2 regions of the Buttiauxella noackiae genome follow, and region 2 is predicted to be linked to the other one. Evidence: riboswitches for the same ligand, from Rfam matches in the RefSeq annotation. Region 2 holds a riboswitch; the other holds the start of a gene.
What was found. A riboswitch is a leader RNA that binds a small molecule or an ion and turns the genes downstream of it on or off. The one in region 2 is predicted to bind thiamine pyrophosphate.

Region 1: linked by a shared signal. The riboswitch ahead of thiB (thiamine ABC transporter substrate binding subunit) and the one ahead of thiM (hydroxyethylthiazole kinase) in region 2 are both predicted to bind thiamine pyrophosphate.

What each region holds. Positions count from the first base shown of each region.
Region 1 covers NZ_JPRU01000002.1:391,285-399,180, forward strand. The annotation lists gene yggU (DUF167 family protein YggU) at 1-115, shown strand, start outside; gene IX31_RS10220 (XTP/dITP diphosphatase) at 144-737, shown strand; gene hemW (radical SAM family heme chaperone HemW) at 730-1,866, shown strand; gene IX31_RS10230 (sugar efflux transporter) at 1,962-3,140, opposite strand; gene sgrT (glucose uptake inhibitor SgrT) at 3,282-3,443, opposite strand; gene sgrR (HTH-type transcriptional regulator SgrR) at 3,537-5,225, shown strand; TPP riboswitch at 5,251-5,350, shown strand; gene thiB (thiamine ABC transporter substrate binding subunit) at 5,387-6,370, shown strand; gene thiP (thiamine/thiamine pyrophosphate ABC transporter permease ThiP) at 6,346-7,896, shown strand, end outside.
Region 2 covers NZ_JPRU01000002.1:852,642-860,537, reverse strand. The annotation lists gene IX31_RS12420 (GGDEF domain-containing protein) at 1-449, opposite strand, end outside; gene IX31_RS12415 (EAL domain-containing protein) at 516-2,822, opposite strand; gene IX31_RS12410 (transporter substrate-binding domain-containing protein) at 3,199-4,149, opposite strand; TPP riboswitch at 4,623-4,719, shown strand; gene thiM (hydroxyethylthiazole kinase) at 4,756-5,544, shown strand; gene thiD (bifunctional hydroxymethylpyrimidine kinase/phosphomethylpyrimidine kinase) at 5,541-6,350, shown strand; gene fbaB (class I fructose-bisphosphate aldolase) at 6,529-7,581, shown strand; gene IX31_RS12390 (mandelate racemase family protein) at 7,819-7,896, shown strand, end outside.

The DNA.
Region 1 (7,896 bases), 460 kb from region 2:
CCGCGTTGCCAAAAGCCAGGTTCTGGTTGAGAAAGGTGAGTTGGGCCGCCACAAGCAAATTAAGATTATCAACCCGCAACAAATCCCGACGGAAGTCGCGGCATTGCTCGATTAATCATCTAATTTCACAGGATTTTCTCACTATGCAAAAAGTTGTCCTCGCGACCGGCAATGCCGGCAAAGTGCGTGAACTCGCTGATTTACTGGCCGATTTTGGTCTGGATGTTGTGGCACAAACTGAACTGGGTGTTGAGTCTGCTGAAGAAACTGGCCTGACATTTATCGAGAATGCCATTCTGAAAGCACGCCATGCATCACAAGTTACTGGCCTGCCTGCTATTGCCGATGACTCTGGTCTGGCTGTTGATGTACTCGGCGGCGCACCGGGGATTTACTCCGCACGCTATGCCGGTGTTGATGCCTCAGATCAACAGAACCTGGAAAAGTTACTCGCTACACTGAAAGATGTGCCGGACGAGCAACGCAAAGCACGTTTCCACTGCGTGCTGGTGTATATGCGCCATGCAGAAGATCCCACGCCACTCGTGTGTCACGGTAGCTGGGAAGGTCAAATTACCCGCGAAGCCGCAGGCCAGGGTGGCTTTGGCTACGACCCCATTTTCTTTGTCCCGAGTGAAGGCAAAACTGCCGCTGAACTGACTCGCGATGAAAAACGTGCGATTTCCCACCGTGGGCAAGCGCTAAAACTGTTACTGGAAGCAATGAAAAATGGCTAATTTGCCACCTCTGAGTCTCTATATTCACATCCCGTGGTGCGTACAGAAGTGCCCCTACTGTGACTTCAACTCTCATGCACTCAAAGGCGACGTACCGCACGACGAGTATGTCGCCCATCTGTTGCGCGATCTGGATAACGACGCGCCAATGGCACAAGGACGTGAAATAAAGACCATCTTTATTGGTGGCGGTACGCCGAGCCTGCTTTCAGGTGAGGCGATGCAAAATCTGCTCGACGGTGTGCGTGCTCGCCTGCCGTTGGCAGCTGATGCGGAAATCACAATGGAAGCCAACCCAGGAACGGTAGAAGCAGACCGATTCGTGAGCTATCAACGTGCGGGTGTGAACCGCATTTCTATCGGCGTGCAGAGTTTTAGCGAACCAAAATTGAAGCGTCTGGGGCGTATCCACGATTCAGGTGAAGCGAAACGTGCAGCACACCTCGCAAGCGGGCTTGGCTTGCGCAGCTTTAACCTGGATTTGATGCACGGCCTGCCGGATCAAACTTTGGAAGAAGCGCTCGACGATTTGCGCCAGGCTATTGAGCTCAGCCCTCCGCATCTTTCCTGGTATCAGCTGACGATTGAGCCAAACACGCTGTTTAGCTCACGCCCGCCAAAATTGCCGGATGACGACGCGTTGTGGGATATTTTCGAGCAAGGCGACAAGCTGCTGACCGCTGCGGGTTACCAGCAATATGAAACCTCTGCCTATGCAAAACCGGGTTACCAGTGCCAGCACAACCTGAACTACTGGCGCTTTGGTGATTACCTGGGGATTGGCTGCGGCGCGCACGGCAAAGTGACATTCCCAGATGGCCGTATTTTGCGTACCGCTAAAACCCGCCATCCGCGTGGTTATATGGAAGGTAAATACCTCGACAAGCAGCACGATGTGGAGCAAGGCGACAAACCGTTCGAGTTCTTTATGAACCGTTTCCGTCTGCTGGAAGCCGCGCCGCGTAAAGAATTTATCCTGTATACCGGGCTTGATGAGTCGGTGATTCGTGCGCAGTTAGACGAGGCAATTGCTAAAGATTATTTGGTTGAAACAGAGGATTATTGGCAGATTACCGAGCATGGGAAGCTGTTTTTGAATTCGCTGTTGGAACTGTTTTTAGCTGAATAATCAGAAGTTATTTGGCGGATGACGCTACGCTTATCCGCCCTACTAAGTGCAGTTGTAGGTTGGATAAGCGTAGCGTCATCCGACATAATTTCGGCTTAAATATTCTTCACCCGGCTCGTCAAAATCAACGCCAGTACCGACAGCCCGGCAATCAGCCAGTACACCGAATGGTGCCCAAAACTCTCCGCCAGCGCCCCCTGTAAAACCCCTGCCAGAATCACACCCGTCGAGATACTATTGGTGAATAATGTGGTTGCAGACCCCGGCCTACCCGGCATTAAATCCTGGAACCACAACATTCCAATACCGGCGACAATACCAATAAACACCGCGTTAAAGAGCTGGAGCAATAGCAGCGCCGTGCGGCTATGGAATAGAATTAAGCCGACGTAGAACAACACGCCAGCCGCCACAGCAATCACCATCATGCGCCGCTTGCCAAAACGCTTCACGTAATAGCCCGCAAGAATCATTGCCGGGATCTCAAGACCCGCAGCCGTTCCCATCAGAAGCCCCGCCAACGATTCGGGCAGCCCTAAATCACTGCTGACCCACAACGGCATGTCGATGATATACATGGTGTTGCAGGTCCACATCAGCATCGAGGCGATAAACAGCATACGGACGTTTTTGTCTTTCCAGCCACTGACCTGGGTAAGCGCCACATCAGCGGGCTGCTCAATTCTTGCGACGGAAGGAAGTGCGAAGAAAATTAGCGCAAGCGAGATAACAAAAATCCCGGCCGCGATAAGAAACATGGTGGTAAAGCCGTAATTTAACGCGAGCATAAACGACAATGGCGGGCCAATAACCCAGGCAAGCGAGAGCTGCGCACGCATGATCGAGCTGAACATCACCACTTCACGCGCTGAGTTATCTGCATACTCACGGGCAAGCGCGAAAATTTGCGGCATGGCGGTATTAGCAATAGACGCGAACATGACGCCAACAGTGATTAACGTCAGGTAATGACGGTTAAAAGCAAAAAGCACACAGTTTGCTACTGCCATCATGCAACAAACCATAATCAGTTTGCGGCGATCGCCCTGATTATCTGAACGCTTCGCCAGTGCCAGGCTGACGAGAATCCCGGCTATCGCATTGACGGTATAAAACAGACCGACCCAGAATGGGCGCACCTCTACTTCGCGACTTAAAAACAGGCTAAGAGTGGGCGCCTGGAGTGCCCCCGCAATCCCCATCATGAAAGCCACAATCATAAATGCGGCATATACCGGATTGAGGCGGCGTCCTTTGGTCAGAAACCAAATCATGCAGAAATTCCTTTTGTTCGAGCGCTCACTGGGTGTGCAAAACGTAAACTATACCTTAATGACGGGCATAAAAAAGCCAGCAGGAACAATCTGCTGGCCAGGTGAAATTCACCAATTCTCAGTCACACATGTATCAACGAGTCAGTGCTTCACGGTCACGGAAGTTGTCACCTCCCACTGCATTAAGTCCTCAAGCATCCTTAGACGTTGCGATGCTGTCAGGCGAGCCAGCCATCCAGCGGAAACACTTTGGGTTGCGGTAAAATACTGTTGATAGAACTTAATAACTGGCGACCGTTTCATATACATCTCCACTTCCTCGTTTCAACGTTGTTAATTATTGGCGTAATATGAGGAGAGTTAAATTGATGAGTTTCTGACGGGAGTTCCTCTTTTATGTCCAGCGGTCGTCTACAACAACAGTTCATACGTTTATGGCAATACTTTGAAGGTAAGCCGCAGGAAACCACGCTTAATGAGCTGGCAGATCTGCTGAATTGCTCCCGTCGCCATATGCGTACGCTACTGAGTGCAATGCAGGAAAAAGGCTGGCTCAGTTGGAAAGCAGAGGTCGGGCGCGGCAAGCGTTCACAGCTGGAATTCCTGTATACCGGCCTTGCACTGCAACAACAGCGGGCTGAAGATCTTCTTGAGCAAGACAGAATTGATCAACTGGTGCAGATCGTTGGTGATAAAGCCGCTGTACGCCAAATGTTGATTTCGCATCTTGGCCGTAGCTTTCGTCAGGGGCGGCATATCCTGCGCGTTCTCTATTACCGCCCACTGTTAAATCTATTACCAGGCTCGGCTTTACGTCGTTCAGAAACCCATATTGCCCGGCAAATTTTCAGCGGATTAATCCGTATAAATGAGGAAAATGGGGAACTGGAAGCAGATATTGCCCATCACTGGCAGCAAATTTCCCCATTACATTGGCGTTTTTATCTGCGCCCCGGCGTTCATTTCCACCATGGACGTGAGCTGGATATGCTGGATGTAATGACGTCCCTGCAACGCATTAATAGCTTGCCGCTGTATTCACATATTACGCAAATTACCTCTCCAACTGCATGGACGCTGGATATCATGCTTTCGCAACCGGACAACTGGTTGCCGTGGCTGCTGGGTAGCGTCAATGCCATGATTCTGCCGCGTGAATGGCAAACCCTGAGCAATTTTTCCCGCCAGCCAGTCGGTACTGGGCCGTACTCTGTCGTGCGCAACAATACTAACCAACTGAAGATTCAGGCTTACGATGATTACTTCGGCTATCGCGCACTCATTGACGAGGTAAATTTCTGGGTATTGCCGGAGATCGGTGAAGATGTCAGTTGCGCAGTGCAACTGTCGGGCATGCCTGATAGTGAAAAAGCCGTAGAAAGCCGCCTGGAAGAAGGCTGCTATTACATTTTGTTTGATAGACGCTCCGAATCTGGCAGTAATGACGAAGTTCGCCGCTGGCTAAGCCATGTGTTGGCCCCCATCCATCTGCTTTATAGCGCGGGAGCTCAAAACCAGCAGTACTGGTTCCCGGCGTATGGGTTATTGCCGCGCTGGCACCACGCACGTCCACAACCGGTGCTTGAAAAACCTGCTGGTCTGGAATCTGTAACGCTGACGTTTTATCGCGATCACGTCGAACACAGAGTTATCAGTAAAGTCATGGAGGAATTGCTGGCTCGCGTAGGGGTTAAGCTTGTGGTGCAGGAGGTTAGCTATGAGGAGTGGCATCAGGGCAATGCTGAAAGCGATATCTGGCTTAACAGCGCGAACTTCACCCTGCCGCTGGAGTTTTCCCTCTATTCTCATCTTTATGAAGTGCCGTTGATTCAAAAATGCATCGCAAATGACTGGGAAACCGATACCCGCAAATGGCATAACGGCGAGCTTTCGCTGCCTGAATGGTGCCAAAAACGAGTTGAAAACAATGATATTTTGCCGTTAATCCACCACTGGCTGCGTATTGAAGGGCAGCGCAGTATGCGCGGTGTACGCATGAACACATTGGGTTGGTTTGACTTTAAATCGGCATGGTTTGCGCCGCCGGAGCCCCAATCCGTGAATACGGGTAAAGAGCTTTCGTAAGATTCACAAAATCATTACAATGCACGCGTTCTCAACGGGGTGCTAAGACGAAAGTCTGGCTGAGATAATACCCGTCGAACCTGATCCGGATAACGCCGGCGAAGGGATTTGAGGCTCAATTCTCAAAGTCCTTTGCCACCCCTAATTCCAAGAGGTGCAAAGTGTTCAAAAAATTCCTGCCGTTACTGGCACTCATCGCAGCCCCTGTTTTTGCAAAACCCCTGCTGACTGTTTACACCTACGACTCTTTTGCTGCCGATTGGGGTCCTGGCCCTGCGGTGAAAAAGGCCTTTGAAGCTGACTGCAATTGCGAGCTTAAATTTGTTGCCCTCGAAGATGGCGTTTCACTGCTTAACCGTCTGCGCATGGAAGGTAAAAACAGCAAAGCCGATGTAGTTCTGGGGCTTGATAACAACCTGCTGGAAGCGGCTGCACAAACCAAACTGTTCGCCCCGAGCAACGTCGACACCGGTTCACTAAAAATCCCAGGCGGCTGGAATAACAGCACCTTCGTGCCGTTCGACTACGGTTATTTCGCCTTTGTGTATGACAAAAACAAACTCAAAAATCCGCCAAAAAGCCTGAAAGAGTTGGTCGAAAGCGACCAACAATGGAAGGTAATTTACCAGGATCCGCGCACCAGTACGCCGGGTTTAGGTCTGCTGTTATGGATGCAGAAAGTTTACGGCGACAAAACGCCTGAAGCCTGGGCGAAACTGGCGAAGAAAACCGTCACCGTCACTAAAGGCTGGTCTGAAGCTTACGGACTGTTCCTGAAAGGCGAAGGCGACCTGGTGATGAGCTACACCACCTCTCCGGCGTATCACATCATTGAAGAGAAAAAAGATAACTACGCGGCAGCCAATTTCAGCGAAGGGCACTATTTGCAGGTGGAAGTGGCGGGTCGCCTGGCTTCAAGCAAGCAGCCAGAGCTGGCAGCGAAATTCATGAAGTTCTTTACCACGCCTGAGTTCCAGAACACGATCCCAACCGGCAACTGGATGTACCCGGTCACAGACGTGAAATTACCAGAAGGCTTTAATAGCCTTGTCAAACCGCAGACCACGCTGGAATTTAGCCCGCAAGACGTCTCTTCCCATCGCGCCAGCTGGATTAGTGAATGGCAACGCTCCGTCAGCCGCTGATCCCAGGCTGGCTGATTCCAGGGCTATGCGCCGCCACTCTCGTGGTCACCGTAGCCCTGGCTGCTTTTCTGGCATTGTGGTTTAACGCCCCGCAAACCGATATCCGCGCTTTGGTGCAGGATAGTTATTTGTGGCACGTACTGCGCTTTTCCTTCTGGCAAGCGTTTCTCTCAGCCGCCCTTTCCGTGTTACCAGCCATTTTTCTTGCCCGGGCACTTTATCGACGCCATTTCCCAGGGCGGCTCGCGCTGTTGCGTTTGTGCGCCATGACGCTGGTTTTGCCAGTGTTGGTGGCAGTGTTCGGGATTCTGACGGTGTATGGTCGCGAAGGCTGGCTGGCCTCATTTTGCGCCTGGCTGGGAATCGAGTGGGCATTTTCGCCCTACGGACTGAAAGGCATTTTGCTGGCCCACGTTTTTTTCAATATGCCGATGGCGACACGCCTGCTTCTTCAGGCACTGGAAAATATCCCCAGCGAACAACGACAGGTCGCCGCGCAGTTGGGAATGCAGGGTTGGAACTTCTTTCGTTTTGTAGAGTGGCCGTGGTTACGCCGCCAGATCCTTCCTGCCGCCGCACTGATTTTCATGCTCTGCTTCGCAAGTTTTGCCACGGTGCTTTCACTAGGCGGTGGGCCCCATGCAACCACCATTGAACTGGCTATTTTCCAGGCGCTCAGTTACGACTACGATCCCGCTCGTGCGGCATTGCTCGCATTAGTGCAAATGGTTTGCTGTTTAGGCCTGGTGCTAATGAGCCAACGGCTGAGCAAAGCGATTCCCGTTGGTATCAGCCAGATGGAGGGCTGGCGCGATCCGCAAGATAACCTGCGCCGCAAACTGTGTGACGGGCTGTTAATTTCACTCGCATTGCTGCTGTTATTACCGCCACTTTTGGCGGTAATCATTGATGGCATCAATAGTGGTTTTAACACGGTATTGTCGCAGCCGATTCTCTGGCAGGCACTGTTCACCTCATTAAGAATTGCTGTTGGCGCGGGATTGATAAGTGTAGTCATCACGGTAATGCTGCTGTGGAGTTCGCGGGAATTGCGCCTGCGCAATCGTGCATTCGCAGGACAGGCGCTGGAACTCAGCGGCATGCTAATCCTCGCAATGCCGGGCATAGTGCTGGCAACCGGCTTTTTCCTGCTGCTCAATAACAGCATGGGTTTGCCACAATCAGCCGATGGGATTGTGATTTTCACCAATGCGCTGATGGCGATCCCTTACGCGCTAAAAGTGCTGGAAAACCCGATGCTGGACGTCGCGGAACGCTACAACAAACTGTGCCAGTCGCTGAATATCAACGGCTTAAACCGCCTGCGTTATATCGAGTTGCGCGCCCTGAAACGCCCACTGGCGCAAGCCCTGGCATTTGCCTGCGTGCTGTCGATTGGTGATTTTGGCGTAGTGGCGCTGTTTGGTAATGAAGATTTCCGTACGCTGCCGTTCTATCTCTATCAACAAATTGGTTCATATCGCAGCCAGGATGGCGCTGTTACCGCGCTTATCCTGCTGATATTG
Region 2 (7,896 bases):
TTATCATACAGAGTAAATAATGCCAGCGAGCCTACTAAAGATCCTATAATAAGAGCGGGTTGGCAGAGTAATAACCATTGCGGGACGCTATGCAAGCTACCAAGCCATTCGCCTTCTTCTGTACGCATTGCAAAACGCTGTAGTGTTATATAACCTATTGAAATTGTTATGATGTTGGCAGTGGTCATTAGCAAAACCTGATTAAGGTTTGTACCGATTAATAAATCTGGCAATACCATACCGGCGCAACAAATTAAATAATGCCGCCAGTTAACATTTTCATAAAAGCGTAATAATACGCCAATGGTTATAGCATTGGTCAGCCAAACTAAAGAGAATGGGCCGTGAACTCTTTCAATAATACCTATGACGGTTGTCAGTGTAGTGACTATAAATAAAGTTATCATTGGATAAAATTTATAGAAAAAGTTCTTCAACGTAAGTATCATACCAAGCCACACCCTAATCTAACTATCAATGAAATAGAGCTACATATAAATTCGATAATTTATTAATTACGACCACAGAGACTCAATTGGGACCGGTTTCCCGGTATGATATCCCTGTAACCACTCTACTTCCATCGATATAAGCATCTGTTTTATTTCTTCATTTTCAACAAATTCTGCGACAACTTGCAGACTTTTAAATTTAGCCGCTTCACAAAATGACATGACTATTAGTCGATCAAACTTATCGTTAACAACATTACGAATGAAGGATCCATCTATTTTCAGTATGTCGACTTCTAATGTCTTTAGACGAGAGTAACTGGATGCTCCTGTACCAAAATCATCAATCGCAATTTGGCATCCTAATCTGCGTAGCTCTTGCAATACACTGGATGCATTAATACTATCGATAATATCTGATTCTATAATTTCAAATATTATGCGATCAGGACGTATTAAGTAGTTCTTTAAAAGAGTATTCAGCCTATCCAGAAAATCTTTTCTGCTTAGGGACTGAGGTGTCAAATTGATGGAAAAACGAGTATCAGATTTAGATTGATCGAGGGATTGCATAAATTGAAATGTTTGCTCAATTACAGTCAAATCCACTTCAGCAAGCAGTCCCGCTTCTTCAGCCACTGGCAAAAAAGTATCCGGGAAGAATATTTTGTTATTGATAGTCTTCATGCGAATAAGAATTTCATAATACTGGCTGCTGTTTTTTGTTGAAACTATTGGCTGGGCAACGAGCATAAATGATTTACGATCTATCGACTTTTGCAGAAGATGGCGTATAGCTCCAGAACTGATAGCCTGATCGCCGTGATGCGAGACATTAAGTGCTTTTGCTTTACCTTGCTTTAGCGATTCATAAGTACGTGCATTAAGCTGGCCCACGACATAAGAGAGATTATTGATACATTTTCCGTATGCCATGTACGCCATGCCAAAATTGAGACCCAGCTCCATTTCTTCCCACGAAAAACGAAAAGATGACATCGCTTTATAGTAAGGGTGGATAATATCGTCATCAACCTTATTCAGGCGTAGAAGAAGGCCATACCCTGGGCTGTAATACATTTTTTCATTATCCACAAGCAATGGGCTTAAATAAGAAAAAACAGCTTTAACGAATTCGAAGCGAAATATTATCCCATGGGTTTGTGTTAGAGTATTTAACTCAGGGCATTGAATAATACACAACCCAGCGTGTGGGTAACGAATGATATCATTTTTTAAAGCAAGAAGATTAGGTAACCCAGTGTGTGGTTCTGATAAAGAAATTCGTTTGAGGCTTCTGATATGCTTTAGAATACGCGTAACCAATACCCCAACAATAACAATTGTCAGAGAAAAGGTAAAAATCATGGAGCAAGTTAAAGCCAAATGGCTAACATAATGGTTAAAAGTAAATTCATGATCTATTGATATATAATTATTAATGTAGTCACTCAATAAAATGAGCATGACTACCCAAAGAGGGGACATTAGTGCATGGCCGAGACAGATTGCTCCCCAGAGCATCACCGGTAAAAGCCATACGATAGTGTAATCTGTATATATTAAGCTATCGCCATGTACATAAATCAGGCAATACATAATTCCGATTACTAACATTGCCCAGAGTAATTGATAAATTGCACGTGGCCCAGAAACAATTAATTCTTTCAACTTTTTCAGGTAGTTGAAAAACCATAGTGGCTGGTAACAAGCTCTGAGAATGAGATAGCAAAATGGAGTGCCTGTAATACAGGATGTCAACATCCATTGAATATTAATGAGAGTGGGGATACTTAAAATATTTATTTCTGATATAAAATTAAACTTTAGTAATAAAAACTGTTGAAAGAGTGTAAAAATAAGGGTGTTAAAACATATCAACCACAGTATGCGCTGGGCGCTGAGGCTACTACGTCCGAAACTGACGGCCCCACGCTTACCAGTGGCGTAGAAATAGACTTTTGTGCTGATTAAAGCCGCTGTGAGTTGAGATATTGTATCAAGGACCTGGGGTAAAGGCTGTGTATGAACACGATACAGGGCAAACAGAATAAGAACCGGAATTGCCTTTTTGTTGTACAAAATAAGTAATGCGGAAATTACGGGCAACGTGAGGTCGTAGAGCCTGATAGTTGTACCAGAAATCTCAATGCTATTACTCAGTTTATCCGCAAATGAGTACAGAAGAACAAATGAAAAGCAGAGTGTGATGTACTTTTTTAGGTTTTTAGGGCGAGCTAAATACATCAATGGAAAATTCCGCCACTGATTAACCACTGTACTTTTGTTGATCCTGGAGTTTCTGTTAGCTAACTCATTTTCCATAACCACAGGTTTGTACATTTTTTCAAGAAAACTTCTAAGCCCCATGCTACTTACTCACAATGGTTTACTTTTCGTTTATATAAAGTCTAATGATAGCCATGAGGTTTTTAATCTTATCCGTGATTCATCCAACAAACACTAAACCAATAATTTGCTATTAATTTTCATATGGATTTTAGTGACGAGTCAAATGAAATGTATGATTAGACAAAAACAATATGTTATTAACATGCTATGAATGTTGTTTATGGTGTTCTCATGTTTGTTTATGGTTTAAAAATCGATCGTTGTATTTGCATTGGGTAATAGTGTGTGTATAAGTCAGGAAATTGGAAATGTATCTCGTAATAGGAGTCTCTGCTGGAAGGTTTGTAGTTCAATACATTCTTCAAGCCACCCAATGTAGTGGGCGACTAACTATTTATCGTTCTGCACTTGAACAATCATCAAATTGCGTTAAGGCTTTATCCATTTCTTGTGAATAAGGGCTTTGTAAATTTAACTTTAAATAAGGAATTGGTTTATTAAACCAGATGTCATGAATTTTTCCAAAATCAGGTGATTTTCTTATTTTACAAAGACTCTGATTTACCAGTGACTTAAATTCTTGGTCATCGTGCGGTAGCAATATGACAAAGAATTGTGGTTTTCCAACCCCTTTATCACTAATGGAAAATGAAGTTTTATCGCTCTGAGCCTCAATGATTTCTTTTAATGAAATGTCGTTGATAAAGGCAGCGGATGTTTTTCCATTGCGCATCAGCTCAAAAGCTTTTTCCATGGTCGGAGTAGTAATGACGAATAAATTGAGACCCAACTCACGATTGGCCTGGTTAAGAGCAAGGGCATCAACTGATCCCGATGTCACACTAACAGTGTGCCCGGCTAATTGATCAATAGATGATATATTTTTGTTCTTTAACGTTGCGAATCGTGTGTATGAATAAGTATAGGGGATTGAATAGTCTGCAATCGTTTTCCATTCAATGACGTTAGCATTAACGGAACAGATCATATCTACCTTCTTTTCACGCAATAAAGCATCTCTGTCTGGTAGATATTTGTTATCAATATAATTAATCTTTAAGTCAGGTATATTCAGATGTTTACTAATATCACTAACAATAACGTTGCATAAATCAATGACATAACCAACAACTTTGCCATCCGATGCTGCATAAGAAAAAGGTGGGGCATCACGATAGGCGATGTTTATCTGATGAGTATTTGTGATGCTCTCTATCGTCTTTGATTGTTGGGCTTGAGCCACAGAGACAAACAGACCAGAAACAATAAAAATACATGTAATTAACCAATTGAATATTTTTGCAATACTGTTTTTATTAGTTGAGATTTTGTTTTCGATATTCATATAGGATGTTGGATTTATGTTTTTTTATAAGAAAAGATCAAAGGCAAATATTTGTTGCTAGTTATACACATAAAGCATGCTGTTGCCAATTTCATTATATCGAACAAGGTAGAGTTGATGTTTTTTTCAGTATATTTTAAATACATTGCGATCATTTAATGATCAAGTTGTTTCAGTGTATTAACAGCTATTGGCAAAATTAAAAGCTCCATAGAAATAATTTTGACTGGTTGGTCAAAAATAACGACTGGTGAATTCGTTAACTATAATAAATTAATTTTTTAGATTTATGTTAATAGGTTTTGAGAGAGTATTCTCATTAATAGTCAAATCCTGATAAAGATGATGCCAGGGAAAGTTGGTCATCATTTCACTGGGGTCACGGACATTAAGAACTTGTCTGTCAGACTTTCCGCTGGCATTATCCTGAACAGCTATTAACGGGATGTTACTCGCAAGTAGTTGATTTTGATTTAAATGACTCGGGGTGCCCTTCTTTGTGAAGGCTGAGAAATACCCGTACCACCTGATCTGGATAATGCCAGCGTAGGGAAGTCAGATGCCTGCCATGGCATCCCTTCTTCACGCCGGGCAGGAGCTTTCAATATGCAGCCTGACCTGCTACCCGGCCACCTTGCCGCGTCGGTTTTACATAATTTACGTCAAGTCTCTCCTTTAGTTCATTGCATGACTAACGATGTGGTGCAGAATTTTACCGCCAACGTTTTGCTCGCTATTGGTGCGGCTCCTGCGATGGTCATTGAGCCCGAAGAAGCCGCACAATTTAGCCCTATAGCCTGCGCTCTACTCATCAATATCGGCACACTTACCTCTGAGCGTAGCGTTGCGATGCTTGCAGCCATTCATGCCGCTAACCAATCATCAACCCCCTGGGTTCTGGATCCCGTAGCCGTCGGTGGCCTGGATTTTCGTACAAAATTTGCACGCACCATTCTTGAATTAAAACCGGCCGCCATTCGTGGTAATGCGTCGGAAATCATGGCTCTTGCGGGTGAAACTGGTGGCGGACGAGGTGTGGACAGCACTGAAGAGGCGCTTTGCGCACTACCCGCCGCTCTCAAACTTGCGCAGATGACTGGTGCAATTGTTGCAGTTACAGGTGAAGAAGATTATGTCACCGATGGCGAGAATGCCTGGAGCGTTGCCGGTGGTGGTGCGTTGATGACGCGTGTTGTCGGCACAGGATGCGCACTTTCTGCGGTTGTGGCTGCCTGTTGTTCATTGCCTGGCTCCCGGCTAGATAATGTTGCTTCCGCCTGCCAGTTTATGAAATGTGCTGGCGAGCAGGCAATTGCTGCAAGCCGTGGGCCCGGTAGTTTCACTCCAGCCTTTCTGGACGCGCTTTACGCACTTAATGCGGAGGCCCTGATATGAAAGGAGTAAAACGCATTAATGCGCTCACTATTGCTGGAACCGACCCGAGTGGTGGTGCGGGTATCCAGGCCGACCTTAAAACGTTCTCGGCATTGGGTGCGTATGGCACTAGTGTCATTACCGCGCTGGTTGCACAAAATACGCGAGGAGTGCAGTCGGTTTATCGTATCGAACCTGAATTTGTCGCAGCCCAACTTGACTCTGTACTGAGCGATGTTCGCATCGACACCGTCAAAATTGGCATGTTGGCAGAAACAGATATTGTTGATGCTGTGGCCGAGAGGTTGGCATTTTACAAAGTGAAAAACGTGGTGCTTGATACGGTAATGCTGGCGAAAAGTGGCGACCCGTTGCTTGCCCCTTCGGCGGTAGAAAGTTTACGCCGCAGGTTATTACCGCAGGTGGCATTGATTACCCCGAACTTACCCGAAGCGGCAGCTCTGTTGAATACGGCGCAAGCTTGTAATGAACGTGAAATGAAAGAGCAGGGAGATGCATTGCTAGGAATGGGATGCAAGGCCGTGCTGATGAAAGGCGGCCATCTTGATGATGCTGAAAGCCCTGATTGGTTGTTTACCCAAAGTGGAGCACAACGTTTTACTGCGCCACGTGTGCAAACGCGTCATACGCATGGTACGGGTTGCACATTATCCGCAGCTCTTGCGGCACTTTATCCACGCAACAACGACTGGCCTCAAACTATCACAGCGGCGAAAAAGTGGCTGTCTCAGGCATTAAAACAGGCGGATTCGCTGGAGGTTGGGCAAGGAATTGGGCCAGTGCATCATTTTCACGAGTGGTGGTAATGGGGTAAATCTCCGCCGGGTATAAAACGTTACACCGCAAAACAAACCGAAAGTGCTCCCGTAGGTGGCGAATACCGTCAGTCACGGCCAGGATTATGTCTGCCTGTTTTAATGAAAGCAGGCCAGGAGAATCCATCCTCAGCGGGCAGGGTGCTCGCTGAATTTACGGGAGCGTATTATGACTGATATTGCACAGCTGCTTGGCAAAGATGCCGACAGCTTGTTACAGCATCGTTGTATGACTATTCCGGCAGACCAGTTGTATCTGCCAGGTTCGGATTATGTAGACCGCGTGATGGTGGATAACAACCGCCCGCCTGCGGTGCTACGAAACATGCAAACGCTGTATAACACCGGGCGGCTTGCTGGCACTGGTTACCTTTCTATTTTACCGGTCGATCAGGGTGTGGAACACTCCGCCGGGGCATCTTTTGCGGCAAACCCTCTCTATTTTGACCCGAAAAACATTGTTGAGCTGGCGATTGAAGCTGGCTGCAACTGTGTCGCTTCAACCTATGGTGTGCTGGCATCGGTGTCACGACGTTACGCGCATCGCATTCCTTTCCTCGTCAAACTTAACCACAACGAAACGCTCAGTTACCCAAATACTTTCGACCAGACGTTATATACAAGCGTCGAGCAGGCTTTCAATATGGGGGCGGTGGCAGTAGGGGCGACTATCTACTTTGGTTCGCCTGAGTCACGTCGCCAGATTGAAGAGATTTCTGTGGCGTTTGAGCGCGCACATGAACTGGGGCTGGTCACTGTGCTTTGGGCATATCTACGTAACCCGGACTTTAAAAAAGACGGTGTGGATTACCACGTAAGCGCCGATCTAACTGGCCAGGCAAACCATCTGGCCGCCACGATTGGCGCGGATATCGTGAAGCAGAAAATGGCGGAAAATAATGGCGGCTACAAGGCGGTAAACTTTGGTTATACCGATGACCGTGTGTACACCAAACTGACCAGCGATAATCCGATTGACCTGGTGCGTTACCAACTGGCCAACTGCTATATGGGCCGCGCAGGGTTGATTAACTCGGGTGGTGCCGCTGGAGGTGAAACCGATCTGACAGATGCTGTGCGTACCGCAGTTATTAATAAGCGTGCGGGCGGCATGGGGTTAATTCTTGGCCGCAAAGCCTTTAAGAAATCCATGTCTGAGGGGGTTAAGTTGATTAATGCCGTGCAAGACGTGTATCTGAACAACAAAGTCACTATCGCCTGATTTTCTGCGTATTCCTGGCGGGTTAGCACATGCGACACCCGCCAAAAACTTCCCCGCCTCCATCAGTAATCTTCATCACAATTCCATAACATTTTGTGAAAAGCATCACGCCCTCCTGGACATATGTCCAAATAATGACTCGTATTTAAGCACCTTTGAACGAGGCGAAGGTGATTTTTTACGCATAGAGTAAGTGGTGAAACGCTGTTTTAAATTAACAAAGGGACAATAACAGCCGTGAAAATAGAATCCGTGAACGTAACCGTTTTTACTTACCCAACCCGCCGAGTTTCTGACAGTGCAGGCCACTCTCAT